One region of the Affinirhizobium capsici genome, then DNA from elsewhere that is predicted to be linked to it. Evidence: predicted binding sites of a transcription regulator. Region 1 holds the regulator's gene; each other region holds the start of a gene.
The links. The regulator LexA, encoded in region 1, represses DNA repair genes until DNA is damaged. The targets are predictions, from matches to a motif close to TGTTCNNNNTGTGTTCNG.
Positions count from the first base shown of each region.

Region 2: the regulator LexA is predicted to act here: its motif matches at 1,867-1,884, upstream of radA (DNA repair protein RadA).
Region 3: the regulator LexA is predicted to act here: its motif matches at 2,917-2,934, upstream of AC0JZ1_RS17945 (ImuA family protein).
Region 4: the regulator LexA is predicted to act here: its motif matches at 4,257-4,274, upstream of dinB (DNA polymerase IV).

Region 1 covers NZ_CDRNXD010000002.1:490,142-495,508, reverse strand. The annotation lists gene kdsA (3-deoxy-8-phosphooctulonate synthase) at 1-139, opposite strand, end outside; gene AC0JZ1_RS02175 (hypothetical protein) at 247-786, opposite strand; gene AC0JZ1_RS02170 (VOC family protein) at 808-1,677, opposite strand; gene lexA (transcriptional repressor LexA) at 1,818-2,540, shown strand; gene AC0JZ1_RS02160 (ComEC/Rec2 family competence protein) at 2,521-4,926, opposite strand; gene gltA (citrate synthase) at 5,333-5,367, shown strand, end outside.
Region 2 covers NZ_CDRNXD010000004.1:1,621,157-1,626,523, forward strand. The annotation lists gene AC0JZ1_RS11220 (AraC family ligand binding domain-containing protein) at 1-554, opposite strand, end outside; gene alr (alanine racemase) at 636-1,808, shown strand; gene radA (DNA repair protein RadA) at 1,930-3,333, shown strand; gene AC0JZ1_RS11235 (CvpA family protein) at 3,461-4,042, shown strand; gene purF (amidophosphoribosyltransferase) at 4,181-5,367, shown strand, end outside.
Region 3 covers NZ_CDRNXD010000006.1:101,334-106,700, reverse strand. The annotation lists gene AC0JZ1_RS17970 (hypothetical protein) at 159-392, opposite strand; gene AC0JZ1_RS17965 (HpcH/HpaI aldolase/citrate lyase family protein) at 506-1,405, shown strand; gene AC0JZ1_RS17960 (DUF1737 domain-containing protein) at 1,402-1,608, shown strand; gene AC0JZ1_RS17955 (LysE family translocator) at 1,688-2,320, shown strand; gene AC0JZ1_RS17950 (metallopeptidase family protein) at 2,340-2,783, opposite strand; gene AC0JZ1_RS17945 (ImuA family protein) at 2,990-3,904, shown strand; gene AC0JZ1_RS17940 (Y-family DNA polymerase) at 3,945-5,367, shown strand, end outside.
Region 4 covers NZ_CDRNXD010000004.1:1,172,479-1,177,845, reverse strand. The annotation lists gene tgt (tRNA guanosine(34) transglycosylase Tgt) at 1-422, shown strand, start outside; gene AC0JZ1_RS09060 (DUF4864 domain-containing protein) at 431-856, opposite strand; gene AC0JZ1_RS09055 (MFS transporter) at 1,057-2,277, shown strand; gene AC0JZ1_RS09050 (J domain-containing protein) at 2,339-2,920, shown strand; gene dinB (DNA polymerase IV) at 3,093-4,214, opposite strand; gene AC0JZ1_RS09040 (MFS transporter) at 4,434-5,367, shown strand, end outside.

The DNA.
Region 1 (5,367 bases):
CACCTGCCATCATGAAAGCATGTTCGCGGCTTTCCATTTGGCATGGGCCGCAAATCAACGAGAGGCGCTTATCGTTGCCGAATACAACCTGAGAAGCACCCTCGCCCACTATTACATTTGCATTGGCGTGAACGCTCATCGAACCCCTCCTTGTTAGCGGGCAACTGCCGCCCTAAAGCGGTTTGTCCATAACAGGGACGTTTGCTGATGTCACCAAGGGAGCCACCAAACGGCCTAGCAAGGGTCTCAAATGAAGAGAACAGACTTGCAGTATGTCTCCTTGACAAGGCTGAAGGGAACGCCTGCCCCAGTTTCCAGAACGGCGGAATGGCGAAGAACATTTTTCGGCAAAGGGCTTTCACCACAAGGCCAGAGCAGTTCTGCAGATAGAAGTTTTCTGCGAAAATTTAAGGACTCAACAGCACGTCCAAATGCAATCGAAGTATGCTCAAGACGCTTCTTCATGGTGCTGCTTAAAATTTGGAGGCGGTACCAATTCTCAGCTTCCGCAAGGACAACACCACCCCACATCAGATACACCCTGCGATAAGCAAGTGCCTCGCCCTCAGACACCTCAAGAAGGGCTATCACCTGCGAATCGATGACTTCCGTTTCATCAGCCAAACGCTCGGCATAGACCCCACTCGTTTGCGATCCGTATTCCGTACACCAAGCATCCAGTGCAAAGGTGGCGCTATCACAGTTAAGTAGGAGTTGATTGAGCCGTAAAAGCCGCTGATGCGCTTCATTGCTATCTGGCTCTTTAGCTTCATGCTTCTTGATCAACTTCATTGCTCCACGAGAGAATCAAGGCGAGTCGGATCGCTCGACAATGCCCAAGACTGTCGGAAATTCAGGCTGCGAATGGACAATCAGCCTGTCGGCCTTCCTTTCGAAAGACACATTGGTTGCTGTGAGAATGCCTTTGATAGACGTCAGACTCTTCACCGCAATGACAAACCCCAAGGCCGTCAGGTCGCGAAAAGATCGATCTTGGTTTGAGATGGAGTAATCTGAAGTCTCGCGCACAATGCGAATTAAGCTGTTCCCCAACCTAAACGTGATATCGGTTTCCTGTGCTTCAGGTTCCTTCTGCAAGACGGTTTCAATCCGACCTGACGCCTCCGCAGAGTCAGAAGCTGTAAGCACAACCTCGGCCACGCCCAGCGCGCCGTTTGGATGCTCAAGAAGCGCGCCGCCAGGCAACGTTGAATTGATTCGTTGACAGGTGAAGGCAAACAGATCGGCAGAACGCAGGTCGGCAAAGGCCAATTTAAAGGTTGCGGTCACAGCGTTGCCGTCGGCAGATTTTGCCTCGCGCGAAAATGTTAGCATCGAGCCTGCGGATAACTGCTGCCGCTCAAAATAGGCATGATCTGCCACTGCATCATCGGATGCCAGGACAAATGCAGACAAGCCTACCTTCTTGCCAAGTCTACCTTGCTCCAGGTGCCGTTGTGTGAACACATTCCCCTCATTCGCAGCCGCCCTGGCAAGACCCTCGTCCCTCATTGCAAGAGGTTCTAGATACGTGCCGTTCGGAAAGAACACGCACGCATTTGATGTGCCGAACGGATGATGACCTTCAGCCGCGACATTAAAGCCTAAACGCCCAAGGAAACGACTTGCCGCCGTAAGTGACGGAACAGGTAGAACTAGATGGTCGAGGTTACGCATCATTCTTTTCCATGCTTTGCTGGTCCGTCGACTTTGGAGTCTTGAGTCACTCCATACAAGTGCACGAAGTTGCCCTTGCAGAACACAACTGGAACATATAGGGTCCGTTCTGGATTTGTTTCCCGATGGGGTTGCCGGATATGCTTACACGCAAACAGCAAGAACTGCTTCTTTTTATTCACGCTCGCATGAAGGAATCTGGTGTTCCGCCCTCTTTCGATGAGATGAAGGATGCGCTTGAGCTTGCCTCCAAGTCGGGGATACATCGCCTGATTACCGCTTTGGAAGAACGTGGATTTATCCGCCGGTTACCGAATCGTGCACGCGCATTGGAAGTGATCAAACTTCCGGAACCTTTCGGCGCAGGTGCGGCCCCCAAAAGAGGCTTTTCTCCTAGCGTTATTGAAGGGTCTCTAGGTAAAGCGCCACCCGCTCCAGCAACCCCTCAACCAGTTAAGGCTGCTGCGGATGAGAGCAATTCAGCTTCTATACCTGTAATGGGTCGAATCGCGGCGGGTGTTCCCATTTCGGCGATCCAGAATAACACCCACGCCATCAGCGTCCCGATGGAAATGCTTGGACCGGGAGAACATTACGCCTTGGAGGTGAGAGGGGACTCAATGATCGAAGCCGGCATTTTAGACGGCGATACGGTTATTATCCGCAATGGCAGCACGGCCAGCCCTGGCGATATTGTCGTTGCCCTCGTGGATGACGAAGAGGCGACGTTGAAGCGTTTCCGACGCAAGGGTGCATCGATTGCACTCGAAGCAGCGAATCCCGCTTATGAGACACGAATTTTCCCTCCAGAACGGGTGAAGGTTCAGGGGCGTCTGGTTGGTCTCATCCGCCGCTACCACTAAGCCACGTTTGAACCAAATTTGCGTCGTCGGTTGCGGCATATGTCTGTGAACGCCAGTCATAGGAGCGGTGAAGTTCCCATGCTCTTGCCGTTGATGTGAATGCCGGGGAATAGGTCCAGCTCTTAGGATTGGCCTGCCCATTGAACAGGATCTCGATGGTTCCTGTTCTTCGCAAAATGGCTGTGGTCACTAGGAGGACGCCTGATCGACATTTGGTGAATGGCGCTCGGGCGGCGATGACCAAATTGACACGATCGCAGGCATAGCCCAAGAAGCGGGTATCTTGAACCAAAGCAATCTTTGCTCCTTCCATTGTCTGCGTTAGGCACAGCAATTTGGGAAGGCAAACGAATTGGTCATTCGGTATCGCCTTTAGACCACTTCGAACGGCACTGTCGACCGCTTTGATCTGCTCCTCAGTTAAGCGCAGTCGCGTAGTTTTACCGAGTGGCACTGATGGAGCTGTGTCTTCCGTCTTGTCGTGTTCAGCCCTCTCCATGGCGTTGTCCACTTCCAAATCGATGGGACGTCGAGCCGAGGGCAATATCTCGCCCAACTTCAAGCTGTTGCGCCATCTATCGAACAGAAATCCCGATGATTTTGATTCATTTGTGAAGGAACTGGATTTGCGGTGGATCAACAGCGTCTCTCCATCTTCCGCAATAACCATGTCTGGATCATTGCGACCGATACCTGAGAGCATGATAAGCATCCCGCTAGCGAGGAGGAACACACCGGCAAAACGCAGTGGCGATCTCAGGCAAATAACGAGGACCAACCCAAGGGACGTCATTGCCAGAAAATAAGGCGGCGCCCTGCCCGTGCTTATGCCACCTTCCCAAGAAGCAACAAACGTTGCCACCTTGATGACGATCTCAAGTCCCCAACCCATTACAACAAAGAAAGGCGCTTCAAGCCCAAAGGGCATGGCCAACATGCCCAGCAATCCAGCTGGCATAACAACGGCCGAAATGAATGGCATTGTCGCGAGGTTGGCAACTAGGCCATAGCCGCTCAGCTGGTTAAAATGGGCAATCGAAAAAATGGCTGTCGAGAGACTTCCAATCAGGGAGGTCATGATTGTGCCCCCTATGATGGCCGCAATGGAAGAGACTGCGATAGCAACGGGGCCATTGGCGCTCAGCCCATCCTGCGCCTGCCTGCGTTTTGACCAGATGTTGTATCCGGCAACCAGAGCTGCGGTTGCGCCGAACGACATCTGGAAACTCGCACCCATAATGCTGGACGGGTGGAGCAGAAGTATGAGCGTCGCTGCCAAGGCTATATTGTGGAGGCTGATTGATGGGCGATCGAACAGAACAGCTGTCAACATAACCACCATCATGATGTACGCGCGTTCTGCAGATACACCGAAGCCGGATATGAGATAGTAGGCGGTAACCATAACGATAGCGCCAGAAGCCGCCAGCTTTTTCACCGAAACCCGTTGAGAAGCGCCGGGTATCAGAACCAGCAGGGAACGGGCACCCACAAAAAATATGCCCGCTGCAAGAGCCATGTTCAGGCCTGAAATCGCTACAATGTGGGCAAGTCCAGCCTCACGCAAAGCCTCAAGAACGGGGGCTGAAATAGCTCGCCGCTCATCGGTAATGATGGCTGCGGCGAAGGCGCCTTTATCTCCGGGCACAAGGCTACGGATGCGATCCCCCACATGACTGCGGAAATCATAGAGCAGGTTAAGCCAGCCAACCTGAGCCGGAGCGTCGACAGACTCGCCAAGCTTTTCTGGTACGCCATAAAAGAAGCCGCTGGCGCCAATGCCTTCAAAATAGGAGGAAAAGGCAAAATCACTCAGTCCTCCCAAAGCAGGGCCGGATGGTGGAGATAACCTTGCTCTTCCTTTAAGAATGTCTCCCATGCGAAACGGTTTAGCCGCGCCACGAACCGTAAGTGTTAAGCGCGTTGGTGCGCGTCCTAGCTTCGGTCGGCTAGTTGCGCGCACTGCCAGAACGTAACGCCAGCGGTTCTCTCCAACCGCTTCACGTCTTTCCACTACGCCTTCCACCGTCGTAGTGACGGCACTGTCTAGGATAACCGTTGCAAGGCGACATTCTTCCCAGGCTGCGCTCACCATTCCCAAGATACCAATCCCGATAAGGAACGCGAAGGCTGAGACCCAAGTTTGGATGCGTTGGCGAAAATAAAGGCCTGCCGCCAGAAACGGCAAGGCGCTGAGGAGAAGGCTGTAGCTTGGCCGGTTATCGACAGAGAACCAGATGATGGCACCCATTCCGAGCGCGACTGGAATCAAAAGGAAGAGGAGACCGTTCTCAGCCTCCTGCTGCATCCAGCGAGAAGACCGACTGGCGCATTTTACCTCTGCAAGCTGATCAACTTTCTGAGATTCGGGCTCCTGAAACGACATGAAAGGCGAGCCCGATCCACGTCGCGCTGCTGGCAGCCAATCAGTTGCGCTGGGCGGGCCTGTTTCAGCATTCTGCCAAAAGGATTCATGTGCCGGTGGTGCCAATCGGAACTTGCCCCCGCCCGCCGATCAAGGTCTTGGAAGGAGGATTTGCACAGCAAGGGTGCATTGGTCAACGCATTGACAAAGCTGGTTCCTACACTTTCGTATATTGGATCGATTTAATCCAACACAATCTGCGCGGGCCGTCTTTACTGTATCCTCATCCCGCAGATACATCTCGCTTTCGCGGCGCACAAAACATGGTCTGGAACGCTTGGCACGGCGCGTTAGATCATATAGCTAATTTCAACGCTTCTGTTTTTTCTGGCGCGTCCTGCGCCATTCCGCCTATCGGAGGATCAGTATGACGGACACGAACGCACACCTTGGATTGGGAGA
Region 2 (5,367 bases), on a different contig from region 1:
AACGGTTCCTTATAAGTGGGGGCGTGCAGGAGCGAGCTACCATGGCGTGCAAACATGGTGGCAAGAACGCCATACATTCCCTCTTCTCCTTCAAGAGCTGTGCCTTGTTCGACGGCGCAATGAGCGCGGTTGAAGGCATGGGCCAAAGGCGCGTCGGTCAAAAGTTGGCGCGAAAAACTCGGCGAGCCGTGAAAGGCGCGGCCCGTCATATCCTCAATGATCTCCGTCAGAAGCGACATATCGGGATAGATCATTCGGTAGCGATAGCCGTCTGGCGCACCAGGCTGACCATCATGCACTTCACCAGGATTGATAAGGTAAAGCGCTCCGGGACCGGTGTACTCCCTCGAGCCTCGAATCATCGCGACTTGGCACCCACCCTCGATTGCACCGATCGAGAACGTATCGTGCGAGTGGGGTGAAAACTCATGCGTGATGAAGGAGGCCGAAAGGCACTCCATGTTTTTGAAACGGCTATCTCGCCAGAACCGGGTTCTCTCGGTGTAGGAAACAGGCGTCGCGAGGGCGGCCTCTTGCTGCGAAACATTGTGCATGACTTGAGAATAAGCCGGATCGACATCTACGTCTTGAACAAAAGTGATAGGGTGCCTTCGAATAGCAAAGAGGACTGTGCAATGACCGAACTTTATGACGACCTGCCGGAGATGGATGCCTTCGACACAGCGCCAGTTCGGTTGACGGTCGATTTGCAAGCTCTTTCTGAAAATTGGCAGGATCTTTCCCGCCGCTCTGGCAAGGCCCGCGCGGGAGCAGTCGTCAAAGCAGATGCCTATGGGCTCGGCATCGAAGATTGCGGCCTTACCCTTTATGAGGCTGGCGCTCGCGATTTCTTCGTCGCGGTTGCCACTGAAGGTGCTACGCTTCGCGCCTATGCGCCGGACGCCCGCATCTTTGTACTCTCCGGCATCTGGCCCGGTCAGGAGCAACTATTCTTCGAGAATGATCTGGTGCCGGTCCTGGCAAGCGAAGAGCAGCTGGCTTTCTGGATGTCGTTGATCGCAGAGATCGGCCCCTACCCCTGTGCGCTTCAGGTCGATACCGGTTTCAACCGGCTCGGCCTCTCTCGAGACGAAGCTATGGCGCTTGCGGATGACGTGTCGCGTCCCGCAAGCTTCGATCCGGTTCTCATTCTCTCGCATCTTCACAGCGCGGATAGGCCCAACGATCCACAGAATCGGGCCCAGCTTGAGTCTTTCCAGAAGGTTACAAGCGCCTTTGAAGGAATTGATTCAAGCCTTTCAGCTTCTGCTGGAATTTTCCTTGGCTCTGAATACCATTTTGATCTCACCCGCCCCGGCATCGCTCTTTATGGCGGCGATGCCTCTAGCGAAACGAAAAACCCGATGCGGCCCGTCGTGAAGGCTGAGGCACGCATTGTGCAGGTTCGCAGTGCGCTTGCGGGCGAGACGGTAAGCTATGGCGGTTCCCATCGCCTGACGCGGGATAGCCGTCTTGCGATCGCATCAGTCGGGTATGCCGATGGCTATCTACGCTCGTTTTCTGGCTCAGGCATTCCATTACGTCAGGCACTGCCACACGGAGCAAATGCGTTCTTCGATGGCTTCCACCTGCCTGTTATTGGACGCGTGACCATGGATCTCACTGTGTTCGATGCCACCGATCTGCCCGAAAACGCTCTGCGAGCGGGGGATTACGTCGAACTTTTCGGGCCAAACATGCCACTGGAGGAGGTTGCTCGCGCCGGGGGCACCATTGGCTACGAGCTATTGACCAGTATCGGCCTTCGCCATGAACGCCGCTATATCGGCGAAGAAGCCTACGTCTGATCAGAAACTGGCATCGAAAAATCGCGGACTTGCGGCGAAACAGACTCAACGCTATATGCAGAACAAAACGGGATCATACGCATTTTGCGAGCATGCTTCCGTATAGGAAGGACCTGTGTTGATGGCCAAGCCCAAGACCCAATTCATCTGCCAGAACTGCGGCACGGTTCACAACCGATGGGCGGGAAAATGCGATGGCTGCGGCGAGTGGAACACCATCATTGAAGACGACCAGATGGGCGGCATTGGCGGTGGTCCCGGCAAGACGCCCAAGAAGGGCCGGGCCGTTGCACTCACCACCCTATCTGGCGAAACGGAAGAGGCACCTCGTGTCCAGACCGGCATCGGTGAGTTAGACCGCGTAACGGGCGGTGGCTTCGTGCGAGGCTCTGCCGTGCTGGTGGGTGGCGATCCCGGCATCGGAAAATCGACGGTATTGATGCAGGCAGCCGCTGCTCTATCCCGGAAGGGACATCGGATTATTTATGTATCCGGCGAAGAGGCGGTGGCACAGGTGCGCCTTCGCGCCCAACGCCTGGGTGCGGCATCGTCCGATGTGCTTCTGGCGGCGGAAACCAATGTGGAAGATATCCTGGCCACCCTGGCAGAAGGCAAGCGACCGGATCTCGTCATCATTGATTCCATCCAGACACTCTGGAGCGATATTGTTGATTCCGCACCCGGAACGGTGACGCAGGTTCGAACCGGCGTTCAGGCCATGATACGCTTTGCCAAACAGACCGGTGCTGCCATGGTGCTTGTCGGCCATGTGACGAAGGAGGGTCAGATCGCTGGCCCTCGCGTTGTGGAACACATGGTGGATGCCGTCCTTTATTTTGAAGGCGACCGGGGGCATCACTATCGCATATTGAGAACGGTGAAGAACCGCTTTGGCCCAACCGATGAGATCGGCGTTTTCGAGATGTCAGATAAGGGGCTTCGCGAAGTCTCCAACCCCTCTGAGCTGTTCCTCGGCGAGCGCAATACGAAAGCGCCGGGCGCTGCCGTTTTCGCAGGCATGGAAGGCACACGCCCTGTTCTGGTGGAAGTTCAGGCGCTGGTGGCGCCCTCTTCGCTTGGCACAGCAAGGCGTGCGGTCGTCGGCTGGGACACATCGCGCCTGTCGATGATCCTTGCGGTGCTGGAGGCTCATTGCGGCGTGAAGCTTGGCCAGCACGATGTTTATCTGAATGTGGCTGGTGGCTATCGCATTTCGGAACCGGCAGCGGATGTGGCCGTGGCGGCGGCTCTCGTTTCGTCGCTTGCGAATACACCTCTACCCGCCGATTGCGTCTATTTCGGCGAGGTTAGCTTGTCCGGCGCGGTACGCCCCGTTTCGCAGACGGCGCAGAGACTGAAAGAGGCAGAAAAATTAGGCTTTGCCCGCGCAACATTGCCCGCATCTTCCACAGAATTGCCGAAAGCCGGGCGCAAGGGCTTGCTCGAAATCGAGGGATTGCCCGACCTCGTGGTGCAGATCGCAGGGTCTGCACGCAAATTTGCCAGCCAAGCGGAAGAGGATTGATCTTCCACTGGATCGTCCGCTGTTGTAAGAAAAGCGCAAAACCTCTTGCCTTTTTTGCAGCATCCGGTAGGGCCAACCGTATTCTCCCGCCGCGGCGGGAACCGAGAAGTCCTGGAGTACATCGTCCATGCCCATCACGATTTTCGACGGCATTGTCCTCGGCGTCACACTTTTCTCCGCCGTGCTCGCCATGGTTCGCGGTTTTTCGCGCGAAGTGCTGTCCATCGCCAGCTGGGCCGGAGCGCTGGCAGCCGCCTATTACCTCTACCCAGTTCTGTTGCCCTATGCGAAGAACTACACGGCAGATGATCGCATCGCGCTTGCTGGTTCTGCTGGCCTCATTTTCCTTGTAGCGCTGATCATCATCACGTTCATCACGAGCCGCATTGCCGATTTCATTATCGACAGCCGCATCGGCGCACTGGATCGCACGCTTGGCTTCCTCTTCGGCGCTGCACGCGGCATCCTGCTGCTGGTGGTTGCCGTCGCCTTCTGGAATTGGCTGGTCGATGTGCGTTCGCAACCGGCATGGGTTACCCAGGCGAAGTCGAAGCCTTTCCTCGATACGCTGGTTGCACGGCTTGAAACCGTTCTGCCGACGGATATCGAACCGCAGATCCGCGCGCGCATCCTTGGCCATGGGGAAGCCAAGAACAATGAAGCCGCCCCGTCCGATGACGCACCAAATTCAACTGTGACAAATAATTGACGCGAACTTGGACTTCAGAGGGAAGCCAAGAGCCTCCATCTATGGTATAGACAAAAGCAGCAGGCCGGCTGTGGTTCAAACGAACAGATCAACCGGCCTATTTTAGTTTTTCTTCCGGTACGGCAAGGACCTGCAGACATGAATCAGCCGGTGACGCATGATGCATTTTACGACCTGGACGGTGACACATTGCATGAGGAATGCGGCGTGTTCGGTATTCTTGGCCATCCAGACGCGGCAACCCTGACAGCGCTTGGCCTTCACGCCCTGCAGCATCGCGGCCAGGAAGCGGCAGGCATCGTCTCCTTCGACGGAACGCAGTTCCATACCGAAAAGCACATGGGCCTCGTCGGCGATCACTATACGAACCCGGCGACACTTGCGAAACTTCCGGGCGGCATGGCGATTGGCCACACCCGCTATTCGACCACCGGCGAAGTCGCGCTTCGCAACGTTCAGCCGCTTTTTGCCGAACTGGAAGTGGGCGGCATTGCCGTTGCCCATAACGGTAATTTCACCAACGGCCTGACACTGCGTCGTCAGCTGATCGCGGGAGGTGCCATCTGTCAGTCCACGTCCGATACGGAAGTGGTTCTGCACCTCATTGCCCGCTCACGCTACACCTCCACGACAGATCGCTTCATCGATGCGATCCGGCAGATGGAAGGCGGCTATTCGATGCTGGCCCTGACCCGCACGAAGCTGATCGCCGCGCGTGATCCCACGGGCATTCGTCCGCTGGTGATGGGTGAGCTGGATGGCAAGCCGATCTTCTGCTCGGAAACCTGTGCACTCGATATCATTGGCGCGAAATATGTGCGCGATGTCGAGAACGGTGAAATCATCATCTGTGAAATCCAGCCGGATGGTTCCATCGAGATCGACTCCCGCAAGTCGCCGACCGCGCAGCCGGAACGTCTCTGCCTGTTCGAATATGTGTATTTCGCCCGTCCGGATTCCGTCGTCGGCGGCCGCAGCGTCTATGTTGCGCGCAAGAACATGGGCATCAACCTGGCCAAAGAACATCCGGTCGAGGCCGATGTGGTTGTCCCGGTTCCGGATGGTGGAACGCCAGCAGCACTGGGCTACGCGCAAGAAAGCGGAATTCCATTCGAATACGGCATTATCCGCAACCATTATGTGGGCCGCACCTTCATTGAACCGACGCAGCAGATCCGCGCTTTCGGTGTGAAACTGAAACATTCCGCCAACCGTGCGATGATCGAAGGCAAGCGCGTGGTGTTGGTGGATGATTCGATCGTTCGCGGCACCACCTCGCTGAAGATCGTTCAGATGATCCGTGATGCCGGTGCCGCAGAAGTTCA
Region 3 (5,367 bases), on a different contig from region 1:
TTGTCGTTCCCGCAAAACCGCTACACACTTTTGCGCGACAGGCTTTAGAATTTCGGAAGCTGCAATAGACCAAATTCGCGAAGATTTGAAGCCCGCTTTAGCGCCAAACGGTACGCCAGAAAGGGCGTTTTCGCCCTCTCTACGGGTAACATCTGCTATTAAAGGTCGATGATCGTGCCACGTCCATCGTTCCAGACCCGCATCTCTTGGCTCTGGCCAGGAGCGCGAGCCCGAACTGGCTGAGGCTTGGGGCGCGGCGTAAGCGCCTTGATCACGGTGAATACGGCCAGCATTCCGGCAAAGGCCAGCGTAATCGACGCTGTCAGCACGACCAAGGTTCCGATCGCTGCGATGCCGATGAGTCCGTAGAGGAATGCGCGAATGTTCTGCATGATTTCAACAGCCTTTCTTCTGTGGGAAATGTGGGCTCTTATCTTGCGTCTTGCAAGAGCTTTTGCATTGCTGCGGTCTTGCATCGCATCACAAAGCTTGTCACAAAGTCGCGATGTCTGATCCCAAGCCTCCATTTCAGCCACTCTATCGGTCGCTCCTCAGCGTTCCGGCTATCAACCAGCGCGCCTTGGAAAAAGCGATTGCGCTTGAATGTGATGGTCTAATCCTCGATTTGGAGGATTCGGTGGCCGCGGAAAAGAAACAGGAAGCACGCGACAATTTGCGTTACTTCTTTTTAAAGCCCCGATCAGGGGCTCAACGTATTTTCATCCGCATCAATGCCCTCGATACCGGATTTGCTGAAGAAGATATGGCGCTCGTGTTGGCGCTTCAGCCGCATGGTGTGGTGCTTCCCAAGGTGGAAGGCGTCGCCAATCTGGAAAAGGCATCATCCTTTTTACAGTCAGCGCCGGCAGATCTTCAGCTATGGGCCATGATGGAAACGGCGCGCGGTGTGTTAAACTCGGGCTCCATCGCAGCGGCCAGAGACGATGTCGCCCCTCGCCTTTCCGGCTTCATCGTGGGTCTCAACGATCTTCGCAAGGAAACCCGTGTACTGCCAAAACCGGGTCGCACCTATCTCGTTTCCTGGCTGATGCAGGTGGTGCTTGCCGCACGCGCATATGGTCTTTCCGTCATCGATAGCGTGTTCAACGATTTTCGTGATGAAGAGACATTCGAGCAGGAATGCCTTCAAGGGCGAGAGATGGGATTTGACGGTAAGATGCTGATCCATCCGGCCCAGATCGAACCCGCAAACCGGCATTTCGGCCCTTCCGAAGCAGAGATTTTAGAAGCACATGCGATTGCCTCGGCCTTTGCGAAACCTGAACACGCCCATCTGAATGTCATAAATCTCGATGGCAAAATGATAGAACGCCTGCATCTGGAAGAAGCCGAAAAGCTTCTCGTCCAAGTGCAGCAGATTGAAAACAGAAAGACGAGCTCATGAAAATCTATCGCTTCATCACCGGCCCAGATGATTCCAGCTTTTGCCATCGTGTTACCGATGCCTTGAACAAGGGTTGGGAATTGCACGGCTCCCCGAGCCACACGTTTAATCAAGCGGAGAACAAGCTTTACTGCGGTCAGGCCGTGGTGAAGACTGTGCATGGCAAGGACTACGATCCGAGCATGAAGCTGGGCGAGCAGTAACACACATGTTCAAATGCTGGATGCGCATCGCAGAATCTGCGCATCCACTTAAGACCATCTCATTTTTCAAAGGTTGCATATGCCGGATATTTTGGCGCTGTCTACCTTTGCATTGATCGCTCTGGGCATGGTGCTCACACCAGGCCCCAACATGGTCTATCTAATTTCCAGATCCATCTGCCAAGGCCCGCTTGCAGGTCTTATCTCCCTGGGTGGAGTGGCCCTTGGCTTTGTCTTCTATATGCTCTGCGCCGCATTCGGCATTACCGCCATCGTGATGGCCGTGCCTTATGCCTATGACGCCTTGCGAATGGGTGGTGCGATTTATCTGCTTTATCTTGCCTGGCAGGCTGTAAAGCCCGGCGGAAAATCACCATTTCAGGTGAAGGAACTGCCGCAGGATAGCCCAGTCAAACTTTTCACCATGGGTTTCGTCACCAATCTTCTCAATCCGAAGATTGCCGTCATGTACCTATCCTTGCTGCCGCAATTCGTGCAGCCGGATCATGGCAGCGTGCTTGCTCAATCATTGGCGCTTGGCATGGTACAGATCATCATTAGCGTCAGTGTGAATGCTGCGATTGCGCTGACGGCAGGTTCCATCGCAGGCTTTCTATCGCGTCGCCCGGCCTGGATCACAGTTCAACGCTGGCTGATGGGTACTGTTCTGGCAGGTCTTGCCATTCGCATGGCAACAGAAGCCCGACGCTAAGAATGATAAAGGCGGCTGATCAACCTGTGCGATCCGCCGCTTCATCCGCGCTTTCCTCGATCCGCTCCATGTCGTCATCGCTGAGGCCGAAGTGATGGCCGATCTCATGGATCAGCACATGGGTGATAATGTCACCCAGCGTCTCTTCGTTTTCAGCCCAATAATCAAGGATGGGGCGCCGGTAGAGGCGAATACGGTTTGGCAGCTCGCCGGTTTCCATGGTGAAGCGTTCGGAAATGCCGCGCCCTTCAAACAGGCCCAGGAGATCGAAAGGCGTTTCCAGCGCCATATCCTCAAACACTTCGTCATCGGGAAAATCCTCGACTTCGATGGTAAGGTTCGCTGTTAGTGCACGAAATTCTTCCGGGAGATTGCCATAGGCCTCGATTGCCAACGATTCAAACGTACTGATAGTCGGGGCGTGGCGATCACGCCAATCATCTGTCTGGTCAACACGGGCCATATCTGCTCCTTTTCTGGAACCCATATAAGGTTTTCCAAAAAAATTTTCGAGAGTGGATTCAATCACCCGCTCGATGAGTCGTTGAAACTGGTTACTGCCCCGGTTGACTCTTTTCTCCACCTCTGGAATCCATAAGAACATAACATGAACATATAGCCCGATTGCGCGTTAGTGTGATGGGACCACAAAGCGATGGAGCTGACGTCATGGCGAAGACCGCCTTGGCGCAGGAGACTGTTTTTGCCCTGCGCGAAACGATTGCCCGGCTGGAAGGTAAATCCCTTCCAACGCTGGCCGCCGCAAAGGCGAATGAGACTGGAAAGAGCCTAAGAGACGAAGGCTTGATCGCGCCGACAGGTATAGGCCTTCTGGACGAGGCTCTGGAAGGAGGCTTGCCACACGATGGATTGACGGAATTGCGCAGCATTGGTCTTCGCCATGCAGGCGCATTGTCGGGCTTTGCCATGGCCTTGTCTTGCCTATACCAACAGAAAGATCAGCGACCGCTTTTCTGGATCTCAGACAGGATGGCAGCAAGCGATGCAGGCCTGCCCTACCCTCTTGGCCTGAAGCGCTTTGGTCTCTCCATTCACCGAATGCTGCATGCGGCACCGGCACGATTGGAAGATGCTCTTTGGCTTGCGGAAGCGGCTCTCTCCAGCGGCATCTTTGCTGCAATTTTGCTGGAGGTACGCGGAAACCCGGCAAACTTTGGTTTAACGGAAAGCCGGAGGTTGAGCCTGCGAGCCAAGGCTTCCTCAAGACCCCTTCTCATTTTACGCCACGGAGGCGAAGAGGAGGCATCCAGCGCCCTCTTTCGGTTTCACGTGGAACCTGCGCTCGCCGCAGCCCGTCGCCTGCCTGATGGATCGATGCTTGGCGGTAGCATCGGCTCATCCGCTTTCCGTCTCACTTTGGAGAAGAGCCGTAACCCGGCCCCCCTCTCCCTGAATCTGGAGTGGAACCACCATGACCGCCGTTTCTCGATTGCCGAACCCGCAGAACAAGCTGTTCAACAGCAGCCGCCAGCGCATTTTGGCGCTCCACTTTCCAAGGCTTTCGACGGATCGGATTCTTCGCCGCCGCTGGGGGCTATCCTGGCGTTTGACCGGGCGTCCTGAGGATCTTGCTTTCGTTTGCGCCGGAAAGCGCGACAATGCCATCCGTCTGACCGCTCTGGATAGCCATGCCCAGAGCCTTGGCCTCAAACTTGGTCAGGGCTTGGCAGAAGCACGCGCCATTTACCCTGCCCTCGAAGTCATCGAGGAGGATCAAGCGGCAGATAAGCGGTTTCTGGAAGCGCTGGCGGATTGGTGCGATCGGTATACCCCGCTTGTCGCCACAGAAGAAGGCAATGGCCTTTTTCTGGACATAACGGGCTGTGCCCATTTGTTTGGCGGCGAAGCAGCGATGTTGAGCGAGATCCTCACCCGGCTGGAGCAGATCGGCATGGAGGTGCGCGGGGCTATTTCCGGCGCACCCGGCCTCTCCTCCGCCATTGCCCGCTTCGATACCAGTCGCATCGTTGTAGAAGACGAACAGGAAGCAGCCCTTGCGCCGCTTCCCATTGCCTGTCTTCGTTTGGATGACACCACGGTTCAGGCTCTCGCCAAAGTGGGCCTTAAACAGGTTGGCGATCTTCTGGAAGCACCCCGCGCGCCCCTTGCCCGCCGCTTTGGTTCGCAGCTGCTGCTGCGGCTGGATCAGGCATTAGGGCTGGATGAGGAAGCCATTTCCCCGCGTCGCGCCATAGCCCATCTTTCAGCGGAACGACGACTGGCAGACCCCATCCAGGCGGAAGAGGATATTCTGGAGCTCGCCGGACAGGTTGCCCAATCCTTAAAGCCAGGTTTGGAAGCCCGCGGTGCGGGTGGGCGCGTGTTCGAGCTTGTTCTGTTTCGGGTGGATGGAAAGGTTTTCCGGTTGAAGGCAGGTGCGTCCCGGCCTCTGAGAGATGCCATACGCATTGCCAAGTTGTTTGCCGAACGATTGAAGGGCGTTCACGACGAGCTGGATGCCGGTTTTGGCTTCGAAGTGCTGCGCCTGAATGTGCTGCATCATGAACCTTTCGATCATACCCAGAGCGATTTCGAAGGCGATGACCAGAAGCATATGTCTCTGGCAGATTTTGTCGATCAGGTTTCGGCTCGCTTCGGACCCGATTGTCTGACCACCTATCAATTGCGAGAGAGCCATCTACCAGAGCGAGCTTTTCTGACCGTTCCAGCACTTGGCCATATCTTCAAACCCGTGCCAATCCCTGAGGCGGCACCGCTGATGGAGACGGCTCTTGCTGGCAAGGAAAGGCCGCTTCGCTTGTTTCGTCATCCGGAACCGCTGGAGGCCTATGCCGTGGATGTGCCGGATGGCCCGCCTATTCGTTTTCGCTGGCGGCGTTTGACGCACCGAGTTTGCCGGGCGGAGGGGCCGGAACGGATTGCTGCCGAATGGTGGCTGGATGGTGAAGACGCGCCAACGCGGGATTACTTCCGGCTGGAATGCGAAACAGGGCAGCGCTTCTGGGTCTACCGGCAAGGGCTTTACGACCAGGTGGAAAATCCCAGCTGGTATATGCACGGCATAT
Region 4 (5,367 bases), on a different contig from region 1:
CGTTGCCTGTTTTGCCTACGCAAAAGCCGCGATACCTCATGGGCGTCGGCACTCCGGATGATATCATCAAGTCGGTTGCGCGTGGCATCGATATGTTTGATTGCGTTATGCCAACCCGGTCCGGTCGCCATGGTCTGGCATTCACGCGCAAGGGCAAAGTCAATATTCGCAACGCCAAGCACGCAGAGGATATGCGTCCCCTCGACGAACAATCCAGCTGCCCGGCCACACGTGACTATTCACGCGCCTACCTTCACCATCTCGTTCGCTCCAATGAAGCATTGGGTGGCATGCTTCTCTCCTGGAACAACCTCTCGTACTACCAAGAGCTCATGCAGGGCATTCGCAAGTCCATCGCGGAAGGCCGGTTCGAAGATTTCATGGCAGAAACACAGGAAGCCTGGGCGCGCGGCGACGATTGATTTTACTATCAAATCCCGGTGCTGGCAGTTTTTGCCAGCATCCGCACACCGTTGATCTTGTAACTGCCATCGTTTTGAAGACGCAGATCGTAAATCGCAGTAGCATCCTTCCCATCGCGTGCTGACAGGATGACCTCCTGGAACACTGTCTCTCCACCGCCGACTAATTTCGAGCGACCGAAAGCATAATTGCGTGCAGCGAATAGCGGCTGATATTGCGCCTGGATCATTCCTAGAAACACCACCTCATCCTGAAACTTGGCTCGTATATCTGGCGAGGCAAATGAATAGGCTGCCTTCGCATCGTTCGCTCTCAGAGCATCTATTTGTTGCGAGATGATTTTCTGCGCCTCGGCCAGAGGGTCTTCTGCTTTCAAGGCACACAAAGGCGCGAGGAAGAAGAATAAGAATGCCATTGCTAAACGAGATTGCATGGGCGTTCTCCTTGGCAAGACGAAGCACCCGGTGGATGCGTTTGCATGTGCCTTCCGTCATGAGAGTGACACAAACTGTTTCCTCTTGGCAACTACGCTGCCAATTCAGAATTCGATCATGCGCTGTCGTGCGACTTCACCTTGTTTCCGCCGCAGCTGAGTGAGATTCATAAATCTGATTCTCCTCCCGGTAATGTCTTATGAAAATTCTCGCACCACCAGCGTTGCTGTTCTTTTGCAATGCGCTGATCTTCGTCTCGCTGTTTACGCGCCTGCCTTCAATTCAGGAGGGGCTGGATGTGGACAAGGCGTGGCTTGGGTTAGCCCTGTTGGGTGCGCCGCTTGGTACTTTCATGGCGCTGCCTGTCGCCGGTCGGATAGTGAATTTTCTCACACCGCGTGTGGCCGCGCCATTGATGTTGACGATTGCCGCAGCCATTACCCCGCTTCTTACTATTTTGCCGATCTGGGGCTTCTTCGCCTGCTTCGTGCTGTTTGGTTTCTTCCGTACGATTCTCGACGTTGCGGCCAACATGATTTCGACTGGCATTGAGCAGAGAACCGGGAAAAAGGTTCTTTCCCGCAGCCACGGTTTCTGGTCCATCGGCCTGTTGGTGGGCTCGCTGGCATCGGGCTTTGTGGCCGGTCGTGGCATATCGCCGTTCGTTCACCAGTCCGTAGCGGCCGCTATCGTCGCCGTTTGCTGCATCATTGTCTGGCGCATTGCGCCGCGTGAGACGCGTCTTGCGAAAGCCAGTGGGAAGCGACCAGTCTTCATTCTGCCGGATCGGATCATCGTCTTGATCTGCCTCATGGTGTTTGGAATCGGCATCAGCGAAGGCGCTGTTTATGATTGGGGTATCTTTTATCTTCGCGAGGTTCTTTCCGCAGATGCCTCGACGGCGGGCATTCTCTATGCGCTGTTCACGGTCGGTATGGGGGGAATGCGGCTTGTGGGTGATAAGCTGCGTGAAAAGTTCGGCACCAAGAGCTTGGTGCGAGCCTCTGCCGCCGGTGTCGCGTTAGGCGTCGTACTTCTGCTTGCTGCGAACAATCTTTATGTAGCTGGTATTGCGCTCTTCCTCATGGGATGCGGCGTTGCCTTGGGCTTTCCTCTGGCGGTCGCAACAACAATTGAACGAGGCAGGGGGCAGCCAGCCGATAACCTGGCGGCGCTTGCTCTCACGCTGCTGCTCTCGAATATCGGCGTGCCGCCAATGCTGGGTTTTGTCGCAGAACATGCAAGCCTCAGCATAAGCTTCGCTCTCCTCTTGCCCTTCCTGGTCTTGAGCTTCATCATGGCACCAGTGGCACAGGGCCGCATTCCGCGCTTCTTGGGGAGATCGGTGCCCGCGGCTGCAAACGATGGGGAAAAGGTGGCAACGGCCCCGGTTTCGCCACATGAAGCCGCGAGGGGTTGAGGCTTCCGGCGAAGCACTTTACGAGAGGGTGACCTTGGACAATTTGACACCAGGTGGAACCGTGATCGATCCCTACAAAACGCTTGGCGTAGACAGAGATGCAGATGGAGCCTCTATCAAGGCTGCTTATCGATCTCGCGCAAAAGCGGCGCATCCCGATGCGGGGGGAGATGTAGATGCCTTCTCGAAGCTAACCGCGTCTTATGAGCTGTTGGTTGATCCTGTACGCCGGAAGGTCTACGACGACACCGGCTTTGATCCGCAACTGACGGATTCCAAGGATCTGGAGGGTCTGCTGATCCTCGATTCGCTGGTCAATGATTTTATTCTGGATGAAAGAACACCAGGCACATTCGATCCGGTTGCAGCCATGCGTCGACGCTTGACAGACAAGATTGTCAATACCCGCATTCACATTCTGGAGCTTGAACGGCACCGGGGACGCATCCGTCACCACATAGATCGCATTGGCAAGCGACCGGAAAGCGATGTTCTAGGCAGAATGCTGAATGCCCGTTGCGACACTATCGCTGATGCAATTGGCAAGGCTGAGAACGAGATCAAGACCATTGAGCAAGCCTATGCCATGCTGGAAGGCTATTCTTATGAGCTGGAAGCGGAAATGCCGAAGGCTGCAGAATGATATCTGCTTCGTAAAGTGATCCCGGGCTGGACAGGTAAGAAGCTCGCCTGCCAATTCGTTGGCCATGAGAAGAAAGCGGAAAAATACCCATGTTCTCCGTCCCTGTCGTGTCCGCTTGACACAGCCCGGGTTCGGAATTTCCAACGACCAGTGAGCGACTATGTTCCGTTCTCTATCGGAAAAGAGGTAGCTGGCTGGCATCATCTTCTGTGGTCTCGCTGAGACTGGAAAGCGTAACACCGAGCAGACGTACACCGCGGCGGAACGGATAGACCGTTTCCAAAAGAGCTTCTGCAATCTCCAGAACCTCCGTTTCGCTCACGAATGCCAGCGACTGAGTTCGGCTCCGGGTCATCTGTTGAAAATCGCTGTACTTTACCTTCACCGTCACCGTCTTGGCGCAGAGATTACGAGCACCGCAATAGCCCCAGATTTTTGAAACCAAAGGCGCAAGCTCTTGCTTTGCCGGATCCAGCGCGTGAATGTCCTGAAAGAAGGTATCCTCGGAACCGACCGACTTTCGCACACGATCCGGCTTGACCTGACGATGATCAATGCCGCGTGCGATACCATAGAAGTAAGGGCCGGATTTGCCGAAGTGGTGCGCCAGGAAATTCAGGGATTTTGACTTGAGATCGCCTCCCGTTTGAATGCCAAGGCGATGCATCTTTTCTGCCGTGGCAGGCCCGACGCCATGAAATTTCTTGACTGGCAGTTGCTCAACGAAGGCTGGCCCCATGCGCGGGGTAATTACGGCCTGTCCGTTGGGCTTGTTCAGGTCACTCGCCATTTTCGCCAGGAATTTATTGTAGGAAATTCCGGCAGAAGCGTTCAAGCCTGTGGCTTCCTTTATCTTCTGGCGGATCTGGAGGGCAATCTCAGTCGCAATGGGCATGTCTTTGAGATTCTCGGTGACATCCAGATAGGCTTCGTCGAGAGATAGAGGCTCTATGAGTGGCGTGTACTCAGCGAATATCTCACGAATTTGCTGGGACACAGCCTTGTAGACTTCGAAACGTGGCTTGACGAAAATAAGCTCTGGGCACTTTCGTGCTGCCGTGACAGAGGGCATGGCAGAGTGGATACCGAACTTTCGGGCCTCATAGCTGGCAGCCGCCACCACGCCGCGCGCCGCTGCTCCTCCCACCGCAACAGGTTTTCCTCTTAGATCAGGATTATCTCGCTGCTCCACAGAGGCGTAGAAGGCATCCATATCCACATGGATGATCTTGCGGATAGCCTCAACCGAAGATTCTGGTCGCGCTCCGGCCCCTAACAATTTGTCCACTTTCATGCTGGCTGAAGGAATCACTTATTCAGCCCTCACTTTCTTATAAAGAACAAAAAAAGAACATATCAGGCTCGAAAGCAGGTGTGAAGGTGCATCAGGTGCCTACTCCCCATTCTACAACCTTGAGAAAGCAAAATATTAAATTTTATTCGCGAAGTGGCCGGTACGGAACCGGACAGGCGTTTCAGCATTGAGGCGAGCTTGCGCTAGGAGGCCCTGTCTTTGGCTGATTCCCTTTCTACTGATGTACGCCGCTCACTCATTGCCCTTGCTACATTGAATTTTTTTCTTGCCGATGCGCGGGACGGACTTGGTCCTTTTCTTGATGGATTTCTCGCAACGCATGGCTGGCAGCCGTTCACTCTGGGCGTTGTGGCCACAGTTGGCGGCATATTGGGAATGATCGCGACGCCGCTTTTTGGCGCTCTCGTTGATGCTTCTGATCGCAAGCGAACGCTCATCATCCTTCCTGTTCTTCTCGTAACCGCTATGGCGCTTTGGACATTGGCCACACCGAACAATTTTTCAGTGTTTGGTGGGCAGTCGGCAACCGCCGTTGTAGGTGCTGTCATCGGGCCTGCACTTATGGGCCTGACGCTGGGTCTGGTAGGTGAAAGGCGATTTACGGATCAGGTTTCACGCAACGAATTCTGGAACCATGCAGGCAATGTGTTCTCTCTCGCTGCAATCTATCTTGGCAGCATGTATTTTGGGTTGAATGGTGTGGTGGGCCTGATGGTGCTGACTGCTGCTGCCGCCATCATTGCCACGCTCGCAATCAATCCTCGCCATATTGATAACCGCGTGGCACGTGGTATGAATAGTCATGGCACTGACGAAGGTCCTTCTGGTTTCTCTGTTTTGACGCATAGCAAGGGTCTCATTCTTTTGGCCCTGGTGCTAATGATCTTCCATTTCGGCAATGCGCCGATTAGCCGCCTCATTGCGCAGAACTTCTCGATCCAGCTGGGCAGCCCATTCCGCACGACAGCCATTACGACGGGCGTTTCTCAGGTTGCCATGATCGTCGTGGCTCTTGCGGCGCCGCGTCTCATTTCACGGTTTGGACTCGCATCGATTTTCATCGTCGGTCTGATGGCGCTGCCCATTCGCGGCGCTATCGCGGGGAGTTTTTCAAACTTTGCAGCCATCTATC